2 regions of the Rhizobium sp. R86522 genome follow, and region 2 is predicted to be linked to the other one. Evidence: riboswitches for the same ligand, from Rfam matches in the RefSeq annotation. Region 2 holds a riboswitch; the other holds the start of a gene.

Region 1 (7,259 bases), 550 kb from region 2:
GGGGCGATCGCAACCGGGTGAAGCTGATTTCCCGCGACGGGGTCGAGGCCTGGCCGGACCTTTCCAAGGACGAAGTGGCGGAACGGCTGGCACTCTGGATCGCGACCCAGATCGGCGGGACCGGCGCATGAGCCTTTTTACGCAATCCGGCTTCGACGCCTTTGTCCAAGGTTTCGCCGGCACCACGCAAGTCGACCAATGGGACAGCCGTGTCGCCAAGGTCGGAGACAAGGTCTTTGCGCTGCTCACCAACAGTGAAAGCCGGTTGACGTTCAAGGTCAGCGAAGAAAGCTTCGAGATCCTGACATCGCTCAGAGGCGTGTCGCAGGCGCCCTATTTCGCCAAGCGCAAATGGGTCAGCGTCGAACCGGACAGCGAGCTCGGCGAAGCCGACCTTATGGAATATCTCACCCGCTCCTATCGCACGGTCAGTGCGTCGCTGACCCGCAAGCTGCGCGCCGAACTCGGCATCGTCGAGTAAAGCTGTGATCAGACCGCAGCCATCGCCGGCTGACGGATCTGCTCGACCCGTGTGCGCTCGACGTCAGGCTTGAACTCGGCGGCATCCAGACCGTTTTCGCTGAGGATCACGGCACTGCCTGCGGGAATTTCCACCCAGGTATCCGTCTCGTCGTTCAGCGGCTCCGACACGAGACAGAAGCTGCCCTTCGGCCCCATGGGCGCTGCAAACAACGTTGGAGCATATTCGTCCGTCGAGTAGCGCACGGCATAGAGCGTCTTGCCATCGGAAAAGGCAGCCGTCATGCGGATGCGGGCGGTGCCGGTCAGATGCAAGCTGATCTGCTCGACGAAGCCGACGGCCTCGCTCATGGCCGCGATAGGGCGCTCACGCAATCCGAACTGAAGGGCCAGCAGGAAGAGCAGTTCGCTGTCGGTCGTGCCAACACGGGCATGGAAATGCTCATCGTCCAGCATGCCTTCCATCGGCCGGCGGATGCGATCGAAATTGTCGATCTGGCCGTTGTGCATGAAGGACCAGTTCCCCTGGACGAAGGGATGGCAGTTGTCGCGGCGGGTGGCGCCATGGGTTGCAGCGCGGACATGCGCGAGAAACAGCGGCGAGCGAATCTGGCTTGCGAGGCTCTTCAGATTGCAGTCGGACCAGGCCGGCAGCACATCCCGGAAGCGGCCCGGCTCGGGGCGGTCACCATACCAGGCGAGACCGAAGCCATCGCCGTTGGTGGCGGTCTTGGCGCGGGTTGCGCAATGCGATTGCTCGATAAGGGAATGCGCAGGCGAGGTCACCAGCTCCTCGAGGAAGATCGGAACACCACGGTAAGCTGCCCAACGACACATATGAATTCTGCCCCAGGTCCATCGACCGACTGCAAATCTTCGGTAGTCTTCGCCCGATAGACTAATGATTTGCAAACATCGCATCCTTCATGACAAAATTTTGTCGGGCAGTGCAACATTCTTCCTGCTGTCGACTGGCACAAAAGTGAACACTGCGTTCTGCCCGGCAGGCCTGCGTGCCATGGTTCTCTCGCCTATATTGCTTCCCAAGCAACGAGCCCGTTCCCCGAGGAGGTCCGCCAATGTCCATTCGCCCTGTCAAGCATGAGAGCCGCGCCACGCCGACCATGGAAGGCGCCGGCGTCAAGCTGCACCGCGTCTTCGGCTTCGGCGATCCCTCGATGACCGACCCCTTCCTGATGATGGACGACTTCCGCAACGACGAGCCGATGGACTACCTCCGCGGGTTCCCTTGGCATCCGCATCGCGGCATCGAGACGATCACCTATGTGCTGGCCGGCACCGTCGAGCATGGCGACAGCCTGGGCAATCAGGGCATGCTAGGCGCGGGCGACCTGCAATGGATGACCGCCGGCAGCGGCATCCTGCATCAGGAAATGCCGAAGGGCGATTTCGCCGGCCGCATGCACGGCTTCCAGCTCTGGGCCAACCTGCCCTCGTCGCTGAAGATGACCAAGCCGCGCTATCAGGACATCAAATCACCTGAGATCCCTGTGGTCATCGATGATGACGGCACGTCGGTTCGCGTCATCTGTGGCGACTTCTGGGGCAAGAGCGGCCCGGTAGACGGCATCGCCGCTGAACCCGTCTATCTCGACATCTCCGTGCCGCCGGGCAAGCGCAAGACCTTCCCGGTCGACACCTATCGCTCGGCATTCGCCTATATTTTTGCAGGCTCCGGCTCGTTCCGGGATGCGTCGAAGCCCTTCGGCGTCAAGGTCGAGAAGGAATACATGGGCGAGGAGCTGAATATCCGCGACCTCTCCGGCAACCGGACGCTTGTCGTTTTCGACACCGGCGACGAGATCACCGTTCAGGCCGGCGAACAGGGCATCCGCTTCCTGCTGGTCACAGGCAAGCCGATCAAGGAGCCGGTCGCCTGGCATGGTCCGATCGTCATGAACACGCGGGAAGAACTTATGCAGGCGATGAAGGAGCTGCAGAACGGAACCTTTATCAAGGCCGATCATTAACCCCACGCAGTCAAGTTCACTTCCACCCGGCGTCTCCAGCGCCGGGTTTTCTTTTTTGTCTGCATACACCGCCTCAGAGATCAAGTCTGTGCAGGCGCCGGCCAGAGCGCGTGGAAATGATGCACCGGCCCATGTCCTGAACCAACGGTCAGCGCATCGGAACGCCGAACAGCCTCCGCCAGCCAGGCCTTGGCAACACGCACGGCCTCCTGTGGCTCCAGCCCCTTTGCCAATTCGGCAGCGAGCGCGCTCGACAGAGAACAGCCAGTGCCATGCGTATTGCGCGTTAGGATCCGTTCCGCCTCGAACCAGGTCACCTGGCCATCCGCAACCAGCACATCCGGGCTTTCCGGACCTGCCAGATGGCCACCCTTGAGCAACACTGCCCGGGGTCCGAGTGCTGTCAGCCTGATGGCCCGGGATTCCATGATGCGGCGGTCGAAAGCCTCGGGATCACCGAGCAGGGCTGCAGCCTCCGGCAGGTTCGGCGTCAGGAGCGTCGCGAGCGGCAACAAGTCCTCCGTCAAGGCCGCGACCGCATCCGGATCAAGCAGCGATGCACCGCCCTTAGCGATCATGACGGGATCGAGAACAACAGGGATGCCGCGATAGGCTTTCAGTGCTTCGGCGACGGCCGAGGCAATGCCAGCATTGGCGATCATGCCGATCTTCACCGCATCGACCCTGACATCGGCAAAGACCATGCGGATCTGCTCGGCGACAAAACCGGGATCGAGCGGCACGACGGCCGAGACGCCCGTCGTGTTCTGCGCCGTCAGAGCCGTGACGACCGCCATTCCGTAGCAACCGCGGGCCGAAAAGGCCTTGAGATCGGCCTGGATGCCCGCCCCACCGGAAGGGTCGGAGCCGGCGATGGTCAGCACGTTGCGGATGATGGATGATCTCATGTCTGCGTCTCCCAAGGCGGCGGAGACGCAGCGGGCACAGCGCGGATATATCTGGCGCGACACCCGAGCGACTCCCTCCGCCAGCATGATCTGGTTCAGGTTCAAAGGGTGCTTCTCAGCCCGGCTTGCGCCAGACGCCCCTGTCTCTCAGGCGCCAGACTATGCCACAGCATCGTTCCTGTCACCTGGGTCTCTCGTCATTCCCATTCAGCGTTTGCAGCGGAGGACCAGAGCCGCTAGGGAGGCCGGGATATCCAACCGACCCGAGGAGATTGCCTTGCATCACGCGCCAGACCGCCTTTTCGACCGCTCCTATGATGGCTTTCTCTTCGACATGGACGGAACGCTGCTCAATTCGATCGCCGCTGCCGAGCGCGTCTGGAGCCTCTGGGCACTGAAGCACGGTCTGGATCTCGAAACCTTCCTGCCGACCATGCATGGCAAGCGCGGGATCGACACCATCCGCGCCCTGAACCTGCCCGGCATCGATGTGGTGAAGGAAGCGCTCGAGGTGGAGCGCGGCGAGATCGAGGATCTCGACGGTATCACGCCGATCCCCGGCGCCATCGACTTTCTGAAAAGCTTGCCCGCCGAACGCTGGGCGATCGTGACCTCGGCTCCATCAGCCCTTGCCCGCGCCCGTATCGGGGCCGCCGGCCTGCCACAGCCGCTGCAGATCGTGACGGCGGAAGACGTGAAGATCGGCAAGCCTGATCCGGCCGGCTACCGGCTCGGTGCAGAGCGGCTCGGTTTCGCTGCATCGCGCTGCCTGGTGTTTGAGGATGTGCTGGCAGGCGTCAGAGCCGGAGAAGCGGCAGGGGCAGATGTCGCCGTGATCACGGCGACGCACGCGCATCCGCTGGAGACGTCCCATCCGACGATTGCGAGTTATGAGAAACTTAGGGTGGAGTTCGACGCGTCCCGGGGACTGAGGATCAAGGCGGCAGAATAAGCCGACCCGGCGGCGACGGGAATTCCGTCACCGCCCTCGACCAAACTCACGCCGCCTTGGCGACGTGATACTCCTTGATGGCGACCATCTTTATCGCGGGGTAACGTTCGGACTCGTAGCGCAGCGAGAACTGGTCCTGCGCCATGAAGACCGGGTCGCCGTCGAGATCCCGGCAGATATCGCCACGGCGCTGGGTCATGAACTTTTCCAGATCGTCCTTATTCTCGGCCGAGATCCAGCGGCAGACGGAGAAGCGCGACATTTCGAAGGACACCGGCAGGCCGTATTCGCCCTGCAGTCGCTCCTTCAGGACGTCGAGCTGCAGTGCACCGACGACGCCGACGATGGCCGGCGAGCCGTCTTCGGGCGAGAAGAGCTGCACGACGCCCTCTTCCGCCATCTGCTGCAGGGCTTCCTTCAGCTTCTTCGCCTTCATCGCATCTTCCAGACGCACACGGCGCAGGATTTCCGGCGAGAAGTTCGGCACGCCCTGGAAGACGAGGTTTTCGCCTTCGGTCAGCGTGTCGCCGATTCGCAGCGTGCCGTGGTTCGGGATGCCGACGACGTCACCGGCATAGGCCGTATCCGCCAGCTGACGCTGCGAGGCGAAGAAGAACTGCGGCGCCGTCAGGCCCATCTGCTTGCCGGTGCGGGCCAGGCGCGCCTTCATGCCGCGCTCGAGCTTGCCGGAGCAGATGCGGGCAAAAGCGATGCGGTCGCGGTGGTTCGGGTCCATGTTGGCCTGGATCTTGAAAACGAAGGCGGTCATCTTGTCTTCGGCGGCATGCACCGTGCGGGTGTCAGCCACCTGGTCGCGCGGCGGGGGCGCATAGGCACCCAGCGCATTAATGAGGTCGCGGACACCGAAGTTGCGCAGTGCCGAGCCGAAGAAGACTGGCGTCATGTGGCCTTCGAGGAAGCTCTGGCGATCGAAGGGCCGGCAGGCTTCGCGGGCAAGTTCGAGCTCGTCGATGAAGGTCTGGCGCTCGTTTTCGGGCAGGTTCTCCGCCACGCTCTGCGGACCGTTGACCTTGAGCGGCTCGACCTGGGCATCGCCGCCCCGATAGGTGTTGTTGGCCAGATTATAGGAGCCGCAGAAGGTCTTGGAACGGCCGACGGGCCAGGTGATCGGTGCCGTGTCCAGCGCCAGCTTCTCTTCGACCTCGTCGAGGATCTCGAAGGGGTCGCGGCTTTCGCGGTCCATCTTGTTGATGAAGGTGATGATCGGAATGTCGCGCATGCGGCAGACCTCGAACAGCTTCAAGGTCCGCGGCTCGATACCCTTGGCGGCGTCGATGACCATGACGGCGGCGTCGACTGCCGTCAGCGTGCGATAGGTGTCGTCGGCGAAGTCTTCGTGGCCAGGCGTATCGAGAATGTTGAAGACATGGCCTTCATATTCGAAGGTCATGACCGAGGTCACGACCGAAATGCCGCGCTCGCGTTCGATCTTCATCCAGTCCGACCGGGTCTGGATGCGATCCTTCTTCGCCTTGACTTCACCGGCAAGCTGAATGGCGCCGCCGAACAACAGCAGCTTTTCGGTCAGCGTCGTCTTACCCGCATCCGGGTGCGCGATAATAGCAAAGGTGCGGCGGCGGGAGACCGCCTCGGCGAGCGTTTCAGCCATATCTCAGGAGTCCTTCTGGTCGGGCGGTTATCTAGCGTTTCGACGGCCAATATGCAATTGAGCGCGACAAACAAAGGAATCTCGCCATGGCTGCCATCCGCACCGACATCCTCGGCCCCGTGCTCAACCTCAAGCGTCTGCCGCATGGGCAAGGGCTTGATCTGCCCGCCTATGAAACGGCAGGAGCGGCGGGAATGGATCTGAGGGCAGCGGTGTCCGATGGAGAGTCGCTGATGCTTGCCCCGGGCGCGCGGGCGCTGGTGCCCACCGGCTTCATCATGGAAATCCCTGAAGGTTTCGAAGCCCAGATCCGCCCACGCTCGGGTCTCGCCTTCAAGAACGGTGTGACATGCCTCAACACACCCGGCACCATCGACAGCGACTATCGCGGCGAGGTGAAGGTGCTGCTGATCAATCTCGGCCAGGAGAATTTCGTCATCACCCGCGGCATGCGCATCGCCCAGATGGTGATCGCACCGGTGACGCAGGTGCGCGTGGCCGAGGTGACCGAGACGAGCGACACGGCGCGTGGTGCCGGCGGGTTCGGATCGACGGGGGTGTAGGAATCCAATGCTGGAAACGCTGACGCTCAGGGAAGGCTATTTCGAAGATCCGAACGCCTTCCGAGCGCTCGCGGACCTGCTGCAGTACGTGTTCGGCATCGATATCGGGCTGCAGAGCCGCTTCGGCGGGCCGGATCCATCTTCGATGCCCTTTGGCTATTTCGACGCCACTGGCCGTTGTGTTGCCAATTTCTCGGTGTTTTCCATGCCGCTTCTCATAAAAGGGCGTGTCGTCAAGGCGGCTGGGTTTCAATCGGGTGCCGTTCGCCCTGCGTTTCGTGGACAAGGGCTCTATCGCGATCTGATGCAGCGCGCCTTTGCCTGGGTCGACAAACAGGGTTTCGAGGCCGGCTTTCTTCTAACCGACAAGCCGGAACTCTATCACGACTATCGTTTTCGAGTTGTGCCGCAATTCTGCTTCTGCGGCGAGGTCACACAAACGGTGCCTGCGGACGCCGAGGCGCGGGAAATCGACTTGGAAAACCAGGACGATGTTACGCTTGTCTTGAGGATCCTCGCCGATCGGGAGCCTGTCGCTCGTCAGCTTTCCGTTGTGCGCCAGTCCGAAATGTTTCTGCTCAATGCCGCCCTCACCCCGGAGATCAGGCTCAGCTACTTACCCGGCTTCGACGCCATCCTTGCCTGGAAGCTCCGTCGCGGCACATTGCAAATGCTCGATATCGTCGCCCGCCAGATACCGTCGATGTCAGAGATCCGCGGCGCATTGAGTGTTCC
Region 2 (7,259 bases):
CGTGCCATCCGCATGCTCTACGGCGTTCAGGATGCCGGCGATGGTCTGGAAGGTGAAGCTCTTGCGACCGGTTTCGCTGGCAAGCGCCTGCACCACACAGCGCGTGCCGTTGCCGCAGGCCTGGGCCTTCGAGCCGTCGCAATTCAGGATGTCGATATAGGCGTCGGTGCCGTCGAGCTTGGGATCATGGATCGCCATGATCTGGTCGAAGGCCGTCGCAGGGTCAGCGGCGAGCGCAATCGCGGCAGCCGGCGTCACCCTGTCGGTCCGACCGCGCATGTCGACGACCAGGATCTTGTTGCCAAGCCCGTTCATCCTCGCGAATTCGACCCGATCCGACATCGTCACTCCAGAAAGCTGCATTTCCAGCCTATATGGCGGAAATGCAGCCGAATTACCAGTAGAGCAGCCAAAACTGCACGACCATGGTCAACGCCAGCGCTTGGTCACATCAAGCCATTCCCGGGTCCGCGCTTCGGGATCGGCATTGAGTGTGATGTCGGTGACCACCGCCGCACTGTCTGCCCCCGCTGCAAAAACACCGGGTAGACGGTCAGGACGAAGACCACCGATCGCGACCAGGGGCAGGGGAGCGATCTTTTCCTTCCACGCTGTCAGCCGTTCCAAACCCTGCGGCGCCCAGGGCATCTTTTTCAGGATCGTCGGATAGACGGGGCCGAGGGCAACATAGTCCGGCTTGGCGGCGAGCGCCGTTTCGAGTTCCGCCTCGTCATGGGTCGAGAGGCCGAGTTTCAGGCCTGCGCTGCGGATCGCCGCGAGGTCTGCCGTTGCCAGATCCTCCTGGCCGAGATGCACGAAGTCGCAGGCCTCGTCGATGGCGATCTGCCAGTAGTCGTTGACGATGAGTTGGCAGCCATGATCAGCACAGCATTGCCGGGCGCGGCGGATGTGCTGGCGAAGCATACCTTCCTCGGCGTCCTTCATCCGCAACTGCACCAGCTTGACGCCCAGCGGCACCAGCCGTTCGATCCAGTCGGCGCTGTCGACGATCAGGTAGAAGGGATCGAGCTTCATGCGAAGACCCCCTTTCCGATCACAGGCGTTGACGGCACGGCCATGTCGCGCGGTTCGAGCATGCCTGCTTCATGAGCGATATGCCCAGCCTCGATGGCCTTGGCAAAGGCCTCTGCCATATCAGCGGGATCGCCGGCCGAGGCAACAGCGGTGTTGAGCAGCACGGCGTCATAGCCGAGTTCCATCACAACAGTCGCATGGGAGGGACGACCGATGCCGGCATCGACGATCAGCGGCACATCGGGAAATTCCGCCCGCATGGATTTGAGTGCCGGCAGATTCTGCGGCCCCATGGCGCTGCCGATCGGCGCGCACCAGGGCATCAGCACCCGGCAGCCGGCGGTGAGCAGCTTCTCGCCGACCACCAGATCGTCTGTGGTGTAGGGGAAAACCTCGAATCCCTCGGCAACAAGGATCTTTGCCGCTTCCACCAGTTCGAAAACATCGGGCTGCAGTGTGTCGTGATGGCCGATCACCTCGAGCTTGATCCAGTGGGTGCCAAAGACCTCGCGCGCCATCTTCGCCGTCAGCACCGCTTCGCGGGCGCTGTGGCAGCCGGCGGTGTTGGGCAGAACCCGAACGCCGAGATCGCGGATCAGCTGGAAGAAGGCCCCGCCCGCCTTGCCGCCTGCGGTTTCCCGGCGCAGCGAAACGGTGACGATCTCGGTCTTCGACCGCCGCACTGCTTCCGCAAGGATCGCGGGCGAGGGGTAGCGCGCGGTGCCGAGCAGCAGGCGCGACGAGACGGTCTTGCCATAGAGTTCGAGGGCCATGTCAACCTCCCTGCATGGGCGAAAGGATCTCGATCCGGTCGCCCTCCTTCAAGGGATGGGCGGCGCGCTCCTCGCGATGAACCAGGTCGCCATTGACGGCGGTTGCCAGCCAGTCGCCCTCGTAGTCGAGCTTGGCGAGGAGATCGGCGAGGTTGCCGGCATCGAGCTCCAGAGCTTCTCCGTTGACGGTGAGCTTCATGCGCTCCTCCTTCTCTCAGATGCGTTTGTGGTCGTGAGCCTGTCCGCCGCCTCACGCGCCAGTGCCGGCGCGAGCAGAAAGCCGTGGCGGTGCATGCCGGCCACTGCCAGGCCGTCTGAGGTTTTGATGAGGCGTGGCACATTGTCCGGGAAAGCCGGGCGGATGCCGGTGCCGGTTTCCACGATGCGCGCCTCGGCAAAGGCCGGGTGCAGCGCATAGGCGGTGTTCAGCAGCTCCATCATCGAGCGCGCCGTGATCGGTCCGTCATCGTCAGTCTCAATCATGGTCGCGCCCAGCATGAAAAGCCCGTTGCCGCGCGGTACTATGTAGAGGGGGTGGCGGGGATGCAGCAGACGCACGGGACGGGAGAGGGTGACGTCACCCGTCTCGAGATAGAGCATCTCGCCGCGCACACCGCGCAATCCGTCGATCTCACCGATCGCCTGTGGTCCCCGGCAATCCACGACGCTCGCATAGTCTCCCGTATCACCGGCCTCCTCCCCGAAGCGGAAGGAGACACCGAGCTGCCGCGCCGCCCGATAAAGACCCCGCAAGGCTTTGCGGGGATCGAGATGGGTCTCCTCTGAAAAGAACAGGCCGCTGCCGAAACGCCCAGCCAGATCCGGCTCAAGGTCGGCGATCTCTTCCTCGCCCAGCCAGCGATGGCCGCGCGTGCGGGCCGCAAAGCGCTTGAGATCGGCAAGATCGCGCGGATTGGCCAGCACGAGCGTGCCCCGGCGCTGGACGAGACCGGGCACGGCCTCGTCCCACCAGTCGGCAGCGGAAAGGCCTGATGTCAGCACGATCTCTTCCGCCGCCTCTCGCTCGCAATAGGGGGCGAGCATGCCGCCCGCCCAATGGGAGGCGCCAAGCCCGATATCGGCCCGGCGCTCCACGACCTCGACAGAGATACCCCTGCGTGCCAGTTCCAGCGCCGTCGCCAGCCCTGCAACACCGGCGCCTTTCACCAGAACGGTCATGACCGCTCCCCCGTTTCGAGTGCTTCGATCTCGTCCGCTGTCATGTAGAGATCGCCGCCGGCGCGGTATTTCTCCGCCATGGCGGTCAGGCCCTCCTTCTGCGCCTCGGCGCGGATGTCATGCGAGATGCGCATCGAGCAGAATTTCGGCCCGCACATCGAGCAGAAATGCGCCACCTTGTGCGCCTCTTTCGGAAGCGTCTCGTCGTGCATGGATCTTGCCGTTTCCGGGTCGAGTGACAGGTTGAACTGATCTTCCCAACGGAATTCGAAGCGGGCACGGGAAAGCGCATCGTCGCGCAGCTGTGCTGCCGGATGCCCCTTGGCGAGATCGGCGGCATGGGCGGCGATCTTGTAGGTGATGACGCCGATTTTCACGTCATTGCGGTCGGGCAGACCCAGATGCTCCTTCGGCGTGACGTAGCAGAGCATGGCCGTACCGAACCAGCCGATCATCGCCGCCCCGATGCCGGAGGTGATGTGGTCGTAACCGGGCGCGATATCCGTCGTCAGCGGTCCCAGCGTATAGAAGGGCGCCTCGCCGCAGGTCTTCAGCTGCTTGTCCATGTTTTCCTTGATCTTGTGCATCGGAACATGGCCGGGCCCTTCGATCATCACCTGGCAATCCTTGCCCCAAGCGATCTGCGTCAGCTCACCCAGCGTTTCGAGTTCGGCAAACTGGGCGGCATCATTGGCATCGGCAATCGAGCCCGGACGCAAGCCATCGCCCAGCGAAAAGGAGACATCGTAAGCGCGGCAGATGTCGCAGATTTCCTCGAAATGCTCGTAGAGGAAGCTCTCCTTGTGATGATGCAGACACCACTTGGCCATGATCGAACCGCCGCGCGATACGATGCCGGTCACGCGGTTGACGGTGAGCGGGATGTAATGCAGCCGCACGCCGGCATGGATGGTGAAATAGTCGACGCCCTGTTCGGCCTGCTCGATCAGCGTGTCGCGATAGACCTCCCAGGTCAGGTCCTCGGCAATGCCGCCGACCTTTTCCAGTGCCTGGTAGAGCGGCACGGTGCCGATCGGGACGGGCGAATTGCGGATGATCCAGTCGCGGATGTTGTGAATGTTGCGGCCGGTCGAGAGATCCATGACCGTATCGGCCCCCCAGCGGATCGCCCAGACCATCTTCTCGACTTCCTCGGCCATGGAAGAGGTGACGGCGGAATTGCCGATATTGGCGTTGATCTTCACCAGGAAATTCCGGCCGATGATCATCGGTTCGAGTTCGGGATGGTTGATGTTGGCGGGGATGATGGCCCTCCCTGAGGCGATCTCCTGGCGGACGAATTCCGGCGTGACGTGATCCGGGATAGCGGCGCCGAAGCTTTCACCGTCACGGACAAGCGCTTCCTTCGCTGCCTTGCGGCCGAGGTTTTCTCGGATCGCGACAAATTCCATTTCCGGCGTGATGATGCCGGCGCGGGCATAGGCGAGCTGTGTGACGGCCTTGCCGCCCGTTGCGCGAAGGGGTTGATGTTTCACGGGAAACACCGGGGTCATCTTGTCGGCAGAGACGAAGCCGTTGTCTTCGGGCTTGATCGCGCGGCCGTCATAGGCCTCGACATCGCCGCGAGCCTCGACCCAGGCCGTCCGGTGCCGCGAGAGGCCTTGATCGATGGCGATAGTGGCTTGCGGATCGGTATAGGGTCCCGATGCATCGTAGACATTGACCGGCGGTTCGCCGGAGGTCGGGTGCAGCGCGATCTGGCGCAGGGGTACGCGAATGTCCGGATGGATATTTCCGGGCAGGAAGATCTTGGTTGAGGCAGGGAGTGGCCCGGTGGTGACGTCGGGCCTGTCGAAATGCGGGGCAATGTTCATCATGGAGCTCCAAGTGTTCAGGTTGGAGACCCAGTCATGTCAGCCGGAATGATGGAAAGACGCCACGGGATTCGGGTTTTCGAATCGTCGTTTTGCAGCGCTCGCACCGTCCCTACGCCAGTATGAACTGGATCAGGTTCAACGGGTCACCGCGCTGCTTGTCCCTTGCGGTTGGCGTAGCGAAATCTCAGCCCCTTGTCGGGACACCCCTGGTGAATGCATTAAGTCTGGCCAAAAGCGGCCGGTCTGTCAACGCGGAAGGTGAGCCTCAGGCGCCGGCACGAGGCACCTCGAACTGCTGGCCGGGGCGCAATCCCTTGAAGCGCTCATTGCCAATGCCGGCCGCAGACATGGCCACGCCCAGTGCCTTCGGCGGATCGTCGATGCCTTCATTGGTCAGCTGGAACGTGCCGAAATGGTGGCCTATGCCGAAGGCCGCGCCGCTCAAGCGAAAGCCTTCGATCGCTTCTTCCGGGTTCTGGTGCTGTGCCTTCATGAACCAGCGCGGCTCGTAGGCCCCGATCGGCATGATGGCGATCCTGATGTCGCCATGCTTTTCACGGACTTCGCGATAATGCTTTCCTTCGGCATAGCCGGTATCGCCGATGTAATAGATCTTGCCGCCTGGCGTCTCGATGACGAAGGCAGCCCAGAGCGCCATGCGCCGGTCGCCCATACCGCGTGCCGACCAGTGATGGCAGGGCTCGCAATGGATGGCCACGCCCTTACCGATCTCGACCCGGTCACCCCAATCCATGACATCAGCCACCATGCCCGGCATGTCGTCGCGCATGATGGTGTCGTTGCCGAGGGGGGTGACGATGCGCGGATTGTCCCGTCTGAAGAGGCGCCTCAGCGTTGCAGTGTCGAGATGGTCGTAGTGATTGTGGGTGACGATCACGATGTCGATCTTTGGCAAGTCGTCGAAGGTGACGCCCGGCGGATTGTTGCGCTTCGGTCCGGCAAAGGAGACGGGGCTTGCGCGTTCCGACCAGACCGGGTCGGTCAGGATGTTCAAGCCGGCCGTCTGGATGAGAAGCGTCGCGTGGCCGACCATGGTGACGACGAGCCGTCTGCCTTCGACACGGGATTCCGGCTTCGCCGTTACGACATCGGCAGCCTGGGCCGGTCTTGGCCACTCGATCTTGCCGCCGCCGAACTGCCAGCGGAGCAGATCGGAGAAGCCACGCGGCTCTTCGCCGCCCGGGTTGAAGAACACCTTGCCGTCGAAATGGTCGGAGATCGGACCGGAATAATAGCGGTTGCCCGCATGTGCCTCGCGCAAGCCGAGACCTCCGAGTGTTGCGGCAACGAGGCCGAAGCCCGACCATTTGAGAAAGCTGCGTCTGTTCATGGCTTACCCATATGTGGTTTTGTCAATTCTACGGCAATAGCGCTGCCGCAGATTGCTGGATGCAGCGGATCTCCCGAAAAATCGGGGCTTTGCTTGACTTCCCGACCGTTTTCCTGTTTATCCGCCACAATCTGCGAAGAGACGAGCACTCCGAGCCGCCGACCGGGACCCGAACAGGTATAAAGAGATCCCGGAGGTCAACACCCGACAGCGCGTTGCGCCCTCGGGTGCTTTTTGGCTTTGCGTCTTGTTTTCCGCGCGGAGAAGACCGAGGTTTGGGGTTCCCCGAACCATGCAAGGAAGAGCCGATGTTTGAGAACCTCCAGGACCGTCTTGGCTCCATTCTGAATGGACTGACCGGCCGTGGCGCACTGTCCGAGGCGGATGTCTCGGCTGCTCTGCGCGAGGTCCGTCGTGCCCTTCTTGAGGCCGATGTTGCTCTCGAGGTGGTCCGCGCCTTCACCGACAAGGTTCGTGAAAAGGCTGTTGGCGCCTCGGTCCTGAAGTCGATCAAGCCCGGGCAGATGGTCGTCAAGATCGTCCATGACGAGCTGGTCGAGATGCTTGGCACCGAAGGTGTGTCGATCGACCTCAATGCCGCAGCTCCCGTTGTCATCATGATGGTCGGTCTGCAGGGCTCGGGTAAGACGACGACATCGGGCAAGATCGCCAAGCGGCTGACGGATCGTGACAAGAAGAAGGTCCTGATGGCCTCGCTCGACACGCGTCGTCCGGCCGCCCAGGAACAGCTGCGTCAGCTCGGCGTGCAGACCGGCATCGATACCCTGCCTGTTATCGCCGGCCAGTCGCCGACCGATATCGCGAGCCGCGCCGTCCAGGCCGCGAAGCTCGGCGGCCATGACGTGGTCATCCTCGACACCGCCGGCCGTACGCATATCGACGAGCCGCTGATGATGGAAATGGCCGAGATCAAGTCTCGCGCCAAGCCGCATGAAATCCTGCTGGTTGCCGACTCGCTGACCGGTCAGGACGCCGTCAATCTCGCCCGCAATTTTGATGAACGCGTCGGGATCACCGGCCTCGTTCTAACCCGCATGGACGGCGATGGCCGCGGCGGTGCGG

The links. Region 2 has a riboswitch for thiamine pyrophosphate ahead of thiC (phosphomethylpyrimidine synthase ThiC). Riboswitches for the same ligand answer to the same signal wherever they lie in the genome.
Region 1: it holds a riboswitch for thiamine pyrophosphate, as region 2 does, so the genes downstream of both, thiD (bifunctional hydroxymethylpyrimidine kinase/phosphomethylpyrimidine kinase) here and thiC (phosphomethylpyrimidine synthase ThiC) in region 2, are expected to answer to the same signal.

What each region holds. Positions count from the first base shown of each region.
Region 1 covers NZ_JAXHBX010000001.1:3,450,303-3,457,561, forward strand. Annotated here, with positions in the region: gene coaBC (bifunctional phosphopantothenoylcysteine decarboxylase/phosphopantothenate--cysteine ligase CoaBC) at 1-131, shown strand, start outside; gene SJY08_RS16680 (MmcQ/YjbR family DNA-binding protein) at 128-481, shown strand; gene SJY08_RS16685 (class II glutamine amidotransferase) at 490-1,317, opposite strand; gene SJY08_RS16690 (pirin family protein) at 1,560-2,471, shown strand; gene thiD (bifunctional hydroxymethylpyrimidine kinase/phosphomethylpyrimidine kinase) at 2,552-3,367, opposite strand; TPP riboswitch at 3,435-3,531, opposite strand; gene SJY08_RS16700 (HAD-IA family hydrolase) at 3,657-4,331, shown strand; gene SJY08_RS16705 (peptide chain release factor 3) at 4,378-5,961, opposite strand; gene dut (dUTP diphosphatase) at 6,048-6,524, shown strand; gene SJY08_RS16715 (GNAT family N-acetyltransferase) at 6,490-7,259, shown strand, end outside.
Region 2 covers NZ_JAXHBX010000001.1:4,002,526-4,009,784, forward strand. Annotated here, with positions in the region: gene dapF (diaminopimelate epimerase) at 1-342, opposite strand, end outside; gene SJY08_RS19345 (thiamine phosphate synthase) at 430-1,035, opposite strand; gene SJY08_RS19350 (thiazole synthase) at 1,032-1,808, opposite strand; gene thiS (sulfur carrier protein ThiS) at 1,810-2,007, opposite strand; gene thiO (glycine oxidase ThiO) at 2,004-2,987, opposite strand; gene thiC (phosphomethylpyrimidine synthase ThiC) at 2,984-4,822, opposite strand; TPP riboswitch at 4,914-5,043, opposite strand; gene SJY08_RS19370 (MBL fold metallo-hydrolase) at 5,091-6,176, opposite strand; gene ffh (signal recognition particle protein) at 6,485-7,259, shown strand, end outside.